2 regions of the Pseudomonas sp. TWP3-1 genome follow, and region 1 is predicted to be linked to the other one. Evidence: riboswitches for the same ligand, from Rfam matches in the RefSeq annotation. Region 1 holds a riboswitch; the other holds the start of a gene.
The links. A riboswitch is a leader RNA that binds a small molecule or an ion and turns the genes downstream of it on or off. The one in region 1 is predicted to bind cobalamin.

Region 1 (4,792 bases):
TCTATTGGGCTTCGGGCTGGCCGGCATGCTCGCCAATTTCGCCATGGCCGGCACCATCACCACGCATTTACGCGCCTCGCTGGGCGCGGTGGTAGTGCTGATGGTGATCGCGCAACTGGCCTTGCCACAGTTGCAGGGTTGGAGCGTGACGTTGGCGGTGTTGCTGTGGGGCATCGCGTATGGGACAATTCCACTGGGCGTGAGCAGCTGGATGCAACTGACTTCACCGAAGTTGCCTGAGGCGAGTTCGGCGATGCTGGTGACCATGTTCCAGGTGGCGATTGCCTCGGGTTCGCTGGCCGGCGGGCTGGTGGTCGATCATGCCGGCGTGTCTGCAGTGCTGTGGCTGGCGGCGGCGATTGGCGCGCTCGGGCTGGTAGTGATGCTCAGCTTCGGCCTGAGCAAAGCGCCTATTGCCGAGACCCTGCAACGCTGATTTCAGCCCTTCAATATGTTGTCTTTGAAATAGTCGATCAACACTCGCAGCCTCGGTGCCGTCTGCTTCGACGCAGGCCAGAGCATCCACAGGTTGCCGGTGTGATCGGTGTAATCCCCCAGCACCACCTTCAGCCGGCCATCGGCCAACGGCTCGCGGATTGAAAAATCCGGCAGACACGCAATCCCCACCCCATCCAGTGCCAGGTACATCAGCGAGTCCGTCGTGGTGCTGGTCAATGCACGCGTCAGGTTTGGCTCGATGTGCGTATCACCGACGCGCAGCGGCCAGCGCTCGATCATCCCGGTCGCAGGAAACTTGTGCAGCAGGCACACGTGGCGACTCAGATCGTCCGGGTGCGCCGGCTCGCCATTGCGTTCGAGGTAGGCTGGGGACGCCACCAACTGCAATTGAAATCCGCCGAGCTTGCGCGCCATCAGCCGCGAGTCCTGCGGCGCGCCGGTACGGATCACTGCGTCGAAGCCTTCCTCGATCACATCGACCATGCGGTCGGACATGTCAAGGTCCAGCTCGATATCCGGGTAGGCGCGCATGAAACCGGCGAGCACCGGCATGATCAACACGTTCTGAATCGGCACGCTGATGCGCACCTTGCCACGCGGTGTAGCGGACAGTTCCAACAACTCCATTTGTGCGGCTTCGACTTCGCTGAGGATGCGTTTGCAACGGTCGAGAAACAGCTCGCCTTCGGTGGTCAGGGTCACGCTGCGGGTGCTGCGATGAAACAGCCGCACACCGAGGCGTTCTTCCATGCGCGCGACGCTTTTGCCCACCGCCGAAGCGGAGATCTCCAGCAAACGCCCGGCCTCGGTAAAGCTGCGGGTTTCGGCCACCTGAATGAAGGTGGTGATACCGCTGAGGCTGTCCATCATGGAAGGTGTGCTCGGTGCAGGGGGAGATCAGGCAGAGTAGATGTGCAAGGGCCATTTGCAAAGCGGAGGATTTTGGAGCGAGGGGATGCCAATCGCTAGCAGGCTAGTTCCCACAGTAGAACTGAGTACATCTCCAAGAGACTGCTCGTCTGTCAGGCCGCCATCGCTGGCAAGCCAGCTCCCACAGAATCTACAGCCACCCGAAAACCGCACTTCGCTTTCCACCACTCAACACAATGAGCGTTAGCTCGAGTACCGCTCTTGATCTCGAGCGCCCGTCGGCAGGCTGAGCGGAGGGATTGATCCGGGGGTGGGAGCGCAGCGACCGTTTGGCGCAGCCAAACACATCGAGAGGAGGTGCAGCGCAGCAAACCGGAGGCGATGCCCCCGGATCAATCCCGCAGCGAAGGAACCCGAGCCACAGCGAGGGCCGAACGTCAGGGTAAAGCCTTTTGGGTTACCTTTTCGCTGGGCCGGCATCCCGGCGTCTGGAAAAGGTGACCCGCCGTAAGGGCGGAATCCCAAGCAGCCATAACCGCAGCAACGGATATGCACCCACCGTTTCAGACATTTAACTCCCCCTCCATCGCCCGATCGACTACCATGCCGCCGCCGGTTTCCAAATGGGATTAATAGGGAATCCGTAGCGCCTCACGAGGCGTGAAACGGAACTGCCCCCGCAACTGTAGATGCCGAGCCTGCTCCTTTTCTGCCACTGGATTTATGTCCGGGAAGGCTTGGAGCGTGGCGACGACGCATCAGTCAGGAGACCTGCCGGCCATGCAATATCACTAACCGGCGGGGTGTCCGGGAAGGACATCGCTGCCGTGCGCAATTTCCTCTTCGACCGGCCCTACCCTGCTCCTGCGGCAGCGTTCGATGTGTTTCCAGTCCGTACCCCTGCTCCGTGTACGGTTCCAATGGAGATGCATCATGCTGCTGGCCCGCGTTACTGCGCTCATCACCGGACTTGGCGTCTGCGCCCTCGCCCACGCCGCCCCGACTCACTACCCGCTGACGCTGGAAAACTGCGGCAGCAGCCTGAATTTTCAGCATGCCCCGAGCGGCACCGTAACCGTCGGCCAGGCCGCTACCGAAATGCTTTACGCCTTGGATCTGGGCGACAAAGTGTTGGGCACTTCAGTCTGGTACAACGATGTGTTGGCCAAGTACCAAGCACAAGATCAGCGGATCGAACGGCTGGCCGACAACGAGCCGAGTTTCGAAGCGGTGATCGCCAAGCGCCCGCAACTGGTCGCGGTTGAACTGGAGTGGATGGTCGGCGCGCAAGGCGCTGTCGGCACCCGCGAGCAGTTTCACGAGCTGAAAATCCCAACCTACCTGATGCCCTCCGATTGTGAAGCGAAGAACAATCTGGTCGGCGCTGACGGCACACGTCTTGCCCCATTCCACATCGACAGCATTTATAAAAGCGTCAGCCAGTTCGCCGAGATTTTCGACGTGCAGGAGCGTGGCGAGAAGCTCAACGCCGACCTCAAGGCCAGCCTCGCCAAATCGATCGCCACGGCTAAACAGCACGAGCACCAACATGAGCAACAACAGGCCAGCGCATTGGTCTGGTTCTCCAGTGCGGAGCTGGAGGTCGATCCGTTCGTGGCCGGACACAAGGGTGTTCCCGAGTTCATGCTCGAGACGCTTGGCGTGCGCAACATCGTGCAGTCCGATGAAGAATGGCCAACTGTCGGTTGGGAAACCATCGCCAAGGCCAATCCGACCTTTCTGGTGATCGCACGTATGGACCGCCGGCGTTTCCCGGCAGATGACTATCAGAAAAAACTCGAGTTTCTACGCAACGATCCGGTCACGCGCAACATGGACGCAGTGAAAAACAACCGCATCATCATCCTTGATGCCATGGCCATGCAGGCCAGCCTGCGCATGTTCGATGGTCTGGAACAACTGGCCTCGGCCATCAACGGCTACGACCTGAGCAAATGACTGCGATCGTGTTGCGAATCCTGTTGGCGCTCGGCGTTTTGCTGATCGCCGTACTCGCCGGAGTGTCCATCGGCGAAACCGCTATCGCGCCGGGCGTGGTGTTGCAGACGCTGGCCAACAAGCTGTGGGCCGCGGGTTATGCGCTGGATCCGATTGATCAAGGCATCGTCTGGAATTATCGCCTGACCCGCGCACTGGTGGCTGCCGCGTGTGGCGCCGGACTCGCGACTTGCGGGGTGATCCTGCAATCGCTGCTGCGCAATCCGCTGGCCGATCCGTACCTGTTGGGAATCTCCGCTGGCGCCTCGACCGGCGCAGTGATGGTCACGCTGTTGGGCGTTGGCGCCGGTTTGATTTCATTGTCGGCGGGCGCGTTTGTCGGGGCCGTTGCGGCGTTCGGGCTGGTGATTCTGCTGGCGCGCGCCAGCGGCACCGCGAATGGCACCGGGCAGATTATTCTGGCCGGGATCGCTGGCTCACAACTGTTCAATGCGCTCACCGCGTTTCTGATCACCAAGTCGGCCAGCTCCGAACAGGCGCGCGGCATCATGTTCTGGCTGCTGGGCAACCTTAGCGGCGTGCGCTGGCCTTCGGTGTGGCTGGCGATGCCGGTGGCGGTGCTGGGCCTGGCGGTGTGTCTGTGGCATCGGCGGGCGCTGGATGCGTTTACCTTTGGTGCCGACTCGGCGGCTTCGCTGGGCATTCCGGTGCGCCGCGTGCAGTTTGTGCTGATCGGTTGCGCGGCGCTGGTGACCGCAGTGATGGTCTCGATTGTCGGCTCGATCGGTTTTGTCGGGCTGGTGATTCCGCATGCCGCGCGGCTGATGCTCGGCACCAGTCACGGTCGCTTGCTGCCGGCAAGTGCGCTGGGCGGCGCGGTATTTCTGATTGCAGCGGACGTGCTGTCGCGCACCCTGATCAAAGGTCAGGTAATTCCGGTTGGCGTGGTGACGGCACTGGTCGGCGCGCCGGTGTTTGCGCTAATTCTGATTGCCCGGAGAAACGCGCGATGAGCGTACTCAGTTGCTCCGATCTGGCGTTCAGGGTGCGTGACGCGCAGTTGTTGCACGGGATCAATCTGGACGTCCAGCGCGGGGAAACGCTGGGCATCGTCGGGCCGAATGGTTCGGGGAAATCCACATTGCTGAAGCTACTTGCCGGGTTGCGTGTTCCCTCCGCGGGCGCGGTTCAACTTGAAGGTCAATCCATTGGTCGCTTGTCCCGGCGCGACATCGCGCAACGTCTGGCAGTGGTCGAACAACAGGCCGATACCGACGATGCGATCCGCGTGTTCGACGCCGTCGCGCTCGGTCGCACACCGTGGCTGTCGGCCCTGAGCCCGTGGTCAACCGCCGACGATGCAATCGTCCACCAGGCGCTTCACGATGTGGACGCCACACACCTGAGCACCCGCACCTGGCGCAGCCTGTCCGGCGGCGAGCGCCAGCGCGTACACATCGCCCGAGCGCTGGCCCAGCGTCCGCAGATCCTGCTGCTCGACGAG
Region 2 (4,792 bases), on a different contig from region 1:
TCGCTGCGCTCGCCAAGGGCTTCGGCGGTGCGCACGCGTTCTTCTTCGACGAGGGTTTGGATCTGCCCACGCAAGGCGCGGTCGCTGATGCGGATGAAGCGCCACGGCTGCATCAGGCCGACGCTGGGTGCCTGATGTGCGGCTTCGAGCAGACGCCGCAGCAAGTCAGGCTCGACGGTCCCGCCGCTGAAATGGCGCATGTCGCGGCGTTCGGCGATGGCTTTATAGACCGCTGCGCGTTCGGCTTCGGTATATGCGTTGTCGGTCATGGCCCCATCGCTGGCAAGCCAGCTCCCACAGTGGGCGGTGCAATACCTGACGAAACGCAATCCCCTGTGGGAGCTGCGGTGCGACGATTCGACTTGCCAGCGATGGCGGCCTCAAGGTCTGGTGTAAACAGAGCAGCGACAGCCACAGGATTCGACGGAAAATAAAAGTGCACGTAAGACGCGGTCATCCGCCCCTGCCGATAAACCGCTTCCGCACCGCGTCCGCCGTTGGGGCTGTGGCCTCGGGCAATCGGTGTCAGTTCGGTGGTGGTCAGGGAATGGTGATAAGTGTGGCCGCGCAGTGCGCCCTCCGGCAGTTCGACGTCCTGCAACGCCAGCGCCGCCAGGCGTTTCTGCATCGTCGCATCGCCGCGCAACAGGCCGACCAGTTCGGCGCGGGTGCCTTCGACATCAGTCAACGAATCGAGCAGATAGAGCATGCCGCCGCACTCGGCGAGCAGCGGTTTGCCGGCAGCGTGATGTTGGCGGATCGCATCGAGCATCGAGGTGTTCTGTGCCAGCGCGACGTGGTGCAATTCCGGGTAACCGCCGGGCAGGTACAGGCTGTCGGCCTCGGGGATTTGCGTGTCGCGGATCGGCGAGAAGAAGCTCAATTCGGCGCCCATTGCGCGCAGCAGATCAAGGCTGGCGCCGTAAGTAAAGGCAAAGGCTTCATCGCGGGCGACGGCAATCCGCACACCTTTGAGCAACGGTTCAACGATCAGCTCGTCTGGCACGGCGAATTCCACGGCTGGTGGCAGCGCTACCTCGCAACTGCTGGCCAGTGCGGCGGCAGCGGCGTCGAGGCGCACGTCGAGGTCATTCAGTTCGCTGGCCTGCACCAGTCCGAGGTGACGGCTCGGCAGTTCGATGCCGGTCTCGCGCGACAATGCGCCGTACCAACGCAGCCCTTCCGTCAGGCTGCCTTCAAGCAATTGCGCATGCCGCAGCGTGCCGACGCGATTGGCCAGCACCCCGGCAAACGGCAAGTCCGGCTGATAACGCGCCAGGCCCAGCGCCAGTGCGCCGAAAGTCTGCGCCATGGCGGTGCCGTCGATCACGCCGAGCACCGGCACACCGAAGTGCCGCGCCAGATCGGCGCTCGACGGCGTGCCGTCAAACAGCCCCATCACACCTTCGATCAGAATCAGATCGGCTTCGGCGGCGGCTTCCCACAGCAAGCGGCGACTTTCCTGCTCGCCGACCATCCACATATCCAGTTGATAGACCGGCGCACCGCTGGCGCGCTCGAGGATCATCGGGTCGAGAAAGTCCGGGCCGCATTTGAACACGCGCACCTTGCGCCCCTGATTGCGATGCAAACGAGCGAGCGCAGCGGTGACGGTGGTCTTGCCCTGACCGGAGGCCGGCGCGGCGATCAGTACCGCCGGGCAGTGACGTGGTTGCTTCAAAGTTCGACGCCTTTCTGCGCTTTGATCCCGGACTGAAAGGCGTGCTTGAGCATGCCCATCTCGGTGACCGTGTCGCCCATCTCGATCATTTCCGGCTTGGCGCCGCGCCCGGTGACGACCACATGCTGCATCGGCGGACGCGCCTGCAAATCGCTGAGCACTTGATCGAGATCGAGGTACCCGTGCTTGAGCGCGATGTTCAGTTCATCGAGCACCACCAGACCGATCGACGGATCGCGCAGCAGTTCACGAGAGACTTCCCAAGCGGCTTCGGCAGCGGCGATATCGCGCTGGCGATCCTGGGTTTCCCAGGTAAAGCCCTCGCCCATCACATGGAAGCGCACTTGTTCAGGGAAGCGGCGGAAGAACAGTTCCTCACCGGTGCTGTTGCGGCCCTTGATGAACTGCACCACGCCGCACTGCATGCCGTGGCCCATGGCGCGCGCGAGCATGCCGAACGCCGAGCTGCTTTTGCCTTTGCCGTTGCCGGTCAGCACCAGCACCAGGCCACACTCGTCCGGCGAATTGGCGATGCGTTCATCGATCACGGCTTTTTTACGCTGCATGCGCGCCAGATGGCGTTCGTCGCGCTCGGGGGAATCGGTCATGGGGGAGCTCTCCGTTGAGGCTGGATAACGGCGGGCAGGCACAAGAATAGACGGCAAAAAGCCTGGCATCGCCCACCGTGATGCCGCTGGATGGATCAGGCCGGTCTCCGGGCTCATGAGCGGCGCATTCGCCGGACTGCGCGCCTTCCCGCTTGTTCAGCAGTGGCATCAGACGCAGTTTTTACTCATTTACCGTTGCGGGGGCAGCGCCGGGATCGTGATCGGTCTTCGCTTGAAGACAATCCTCACCGGCTTCCCTGTTTCACTCTGTCGACGTACGTCACAGAGCACCTGAAACAAGCGGCGAAGGTTAGAGGGTTGGGGGTGGAGCGTCAATTAAAGAGGGGCGCGCGCGCGTAATAACTGCCGCCGATCAAATATATGCCGCCATTGTTGTGCCACACTCTCAGCAGTGATATCAAAGAGCCATGCTTTTACCCAAAAAAGCGCCATCACAATAACAAGGGAGTGCACCATGCAAGGCATGATCATCAGCAACCCGCGACTGGAGTTCCTGCGCCCGGTGCTGGAACGCTGGTTTGACTGTATCGACCGCTACAACGCCGTGCGTGGCGACAACGACACGCCCTACTGGCATGACGAAAAAGCCAACCTCGGCCTGCTCTCGGCCGCCGCATGGATGGCCGAACTGGTGACATTGCGCGACACCGCCACGCGCAAGCAGAACGAGGAAGGCGAGCGCAATGCCCGCGCCGATCTGTTTCTCGCCGGGGCCGAGAACCGCGCATTCATTCAGGCGACTCAGCGCTGGCCGCGAGTCAACAGCCTGAACCTCACTCAAGCCCTGGCGGATATCACCAGCGAAGCCAAGCGCATCAGCTACGCCAGCGATCTGAAACTCGGCTGCCTGTTCGTCGCCCCGCAAAAAGCCCAGCACAGCGCCAGCCCGGAAGAATTGCAGGACATGGTCGACGACCTGCAAAAGGAAAACACCTGCGCCGTGGCCTGGTATTTCCCCTACGCCTACCGCAAATTGCACAGCGACGCCGGCAACTATCATCCGGGCATCGCCGTGCTGTTCAAAGAGGCGCGCGGCTGAGCAGTTGAACCATCGGGCTTGTACGCTTCTCTATGATTAACAATGCATTCATAGGGAAGATCAGCAATGCGCAAGCCCCAGCTCGTTTTTGTCATCGCGCTCGCCGGAGGGCTCGCCGCCTGTGGTGAATCCTCCAGCCTGCAAGTCATCGACGGCACCGGCCCGTCACCGAAACTGCCAGAACCGAACAAAACCCTGATCCCGACGGTGAACATTGCCCCGGCAGTCGGCTGGCCGGCGGGGGCGAAACCGACCGCCGCCGCTGGCACTCAGGTCGCAGCATTTGCGGAAAACCTAGACCACCCACGCTGGCTGTATGTGCTGCCCAATGGCGATGTGCTGGTCGCGGAAACCAACGCGCCGCCCAAACCTGATGACGGCAAAGGCATTCGTGGCTGGGTGATGGAAAAAGTCATGGGCCGTGCCGGTGCCGGTGTGCCGAGTCCGAATCGCATCACCCTGTTGCGCGACGCCGATCACGATGGCGTGGCCGAGACGCGCACGGTGTTTCTGCAAAACCTCAACTCGCCATTCGGCATGACGCTGGTCGGCAACGATCTGTATGTCGCCGACACTGATCGGCTGCTGCGCTTCCATTACGAAGCCGGCGCCACCGAGATCAAGACCCAGCCGATCAAAGTCGTGGATCTGCCCGGCGGCACGCTGAACCACCACTGGACCAAAAACGTGATCGCCAGCAAGGACGGCAGCAAGCTGTACGTGACCGTAGGCTCAAACAGCAACGTCGGCGAGAACGGTCTGGATAAAGAGGAAGGTCGCGCGGCGATCTGGGAAGTGGATCGCGCCACTGGCAATCACCGCATATTCGCTTCGGGTATCCGTAATCCCAACGGCTTGGCCTGGGAGCCGCAGAGCGGAGCTTTGTGGACGGCGGTCAATGAGCGTGACGAAATCGGCAGCGATCTGGTGCCGGACTACATCACCTCGGTCAAGGATGGCGGCTTCTATGGCTGGCCATTCAGCTATTACGGTCAGCACGTCGATGTCCGCGTCGAGCCGCAAAACCCGGACTTGGTGGCCAAGGCGATCGCGCCGGATTACGCGGTCGGCCCACACACTGCTTCGCTGGGTCTGACATTCGCTGAAAGCAACACGCTGCCGGCGCAATTCAAGGAAGGCGCATTCATCGGCCAGCACGGCTCGTGGAACCGCAAACCGCACAGTGGCTATAAAGTGATTTTCGTGCCGTTTGCGGCGGGCAAGCCGACTGGCAAACCGGTGGATGTGCTGACCGGGTTCCTCGACAAAGATGAAAATGCCTTGGGTCGCCCGGTGGGCGTGGTGATTGATCAGCAGGGTGGATTGCTGGTCGCGGATGACGTCGGCAACAAGGTTTGGCGGGTTGCGGCCAGCAAATAACCGATCATTGCCTGACGCATAAAAAATGTGGGAGCCAGCCTGCTGGCTCCCACATTTGTTTTG

Region 2: another riboswitch for cobalamin. It lies ahead of cobO (cob(I)yrinic acid a,c-diamide adenosyltransferase); the one in region 1 lies ahead of ACP7BN_RS02445 (ABC transporter substrate-binding protein).

Annotation. Positions count from the first base shown of each region.
Region 1 is NZ_JAFCUQ010000001.1:516,882-521,673, forward strand. Features, by position in the region: gene ACP7BN_RS02435 (MFS transporter) at 1-436, shown strand, start outside; gene ACP7BN_RS02440 (LysR family transcriptional regulator) at 439-1,326, opposite strand; cobalamin riboswitch at 1,926-2,122, shown strand; gene ACP7BN_RS02445 (ABC transporter substrate-binding protein) at 2,263-3,288, shown strand; gene ACP7BN_RS02450 (FecCD family ABC transporter permease) at 3,297-4,301, shown strand; gene ACP7BN_RS02455 (ABC transporter ATP-binding protein) at 4,298-4,792, shown strand, end outside.
Region 2 is NZ_JAFCUQ010000009.1:216,273-221,064, reverse strand. Features, by position in the region: gene bluB (5,6-dimethylbenzimidazole synthase) at 1-269, opposite strand, end outside; gene ACP7BN_RS15065 (cobyrinate a,c-diamide synthase) at 266-1,681, opposite strand; gene cobO (cob(I)yrinic acid a,c-diamide adenosyltransferase) at 1,678-2,289, opposite strand; cobalamin riboswitch at 2,371-2,599, opposite strand; gene ACP7BN_RS15055 (hypothetical protein) at 2,765-3,349, shown strand; gene ACP7BN_RS15050 (PQQ-dependent sugar dehydrogenase) at 3,416-4,729, shown strand.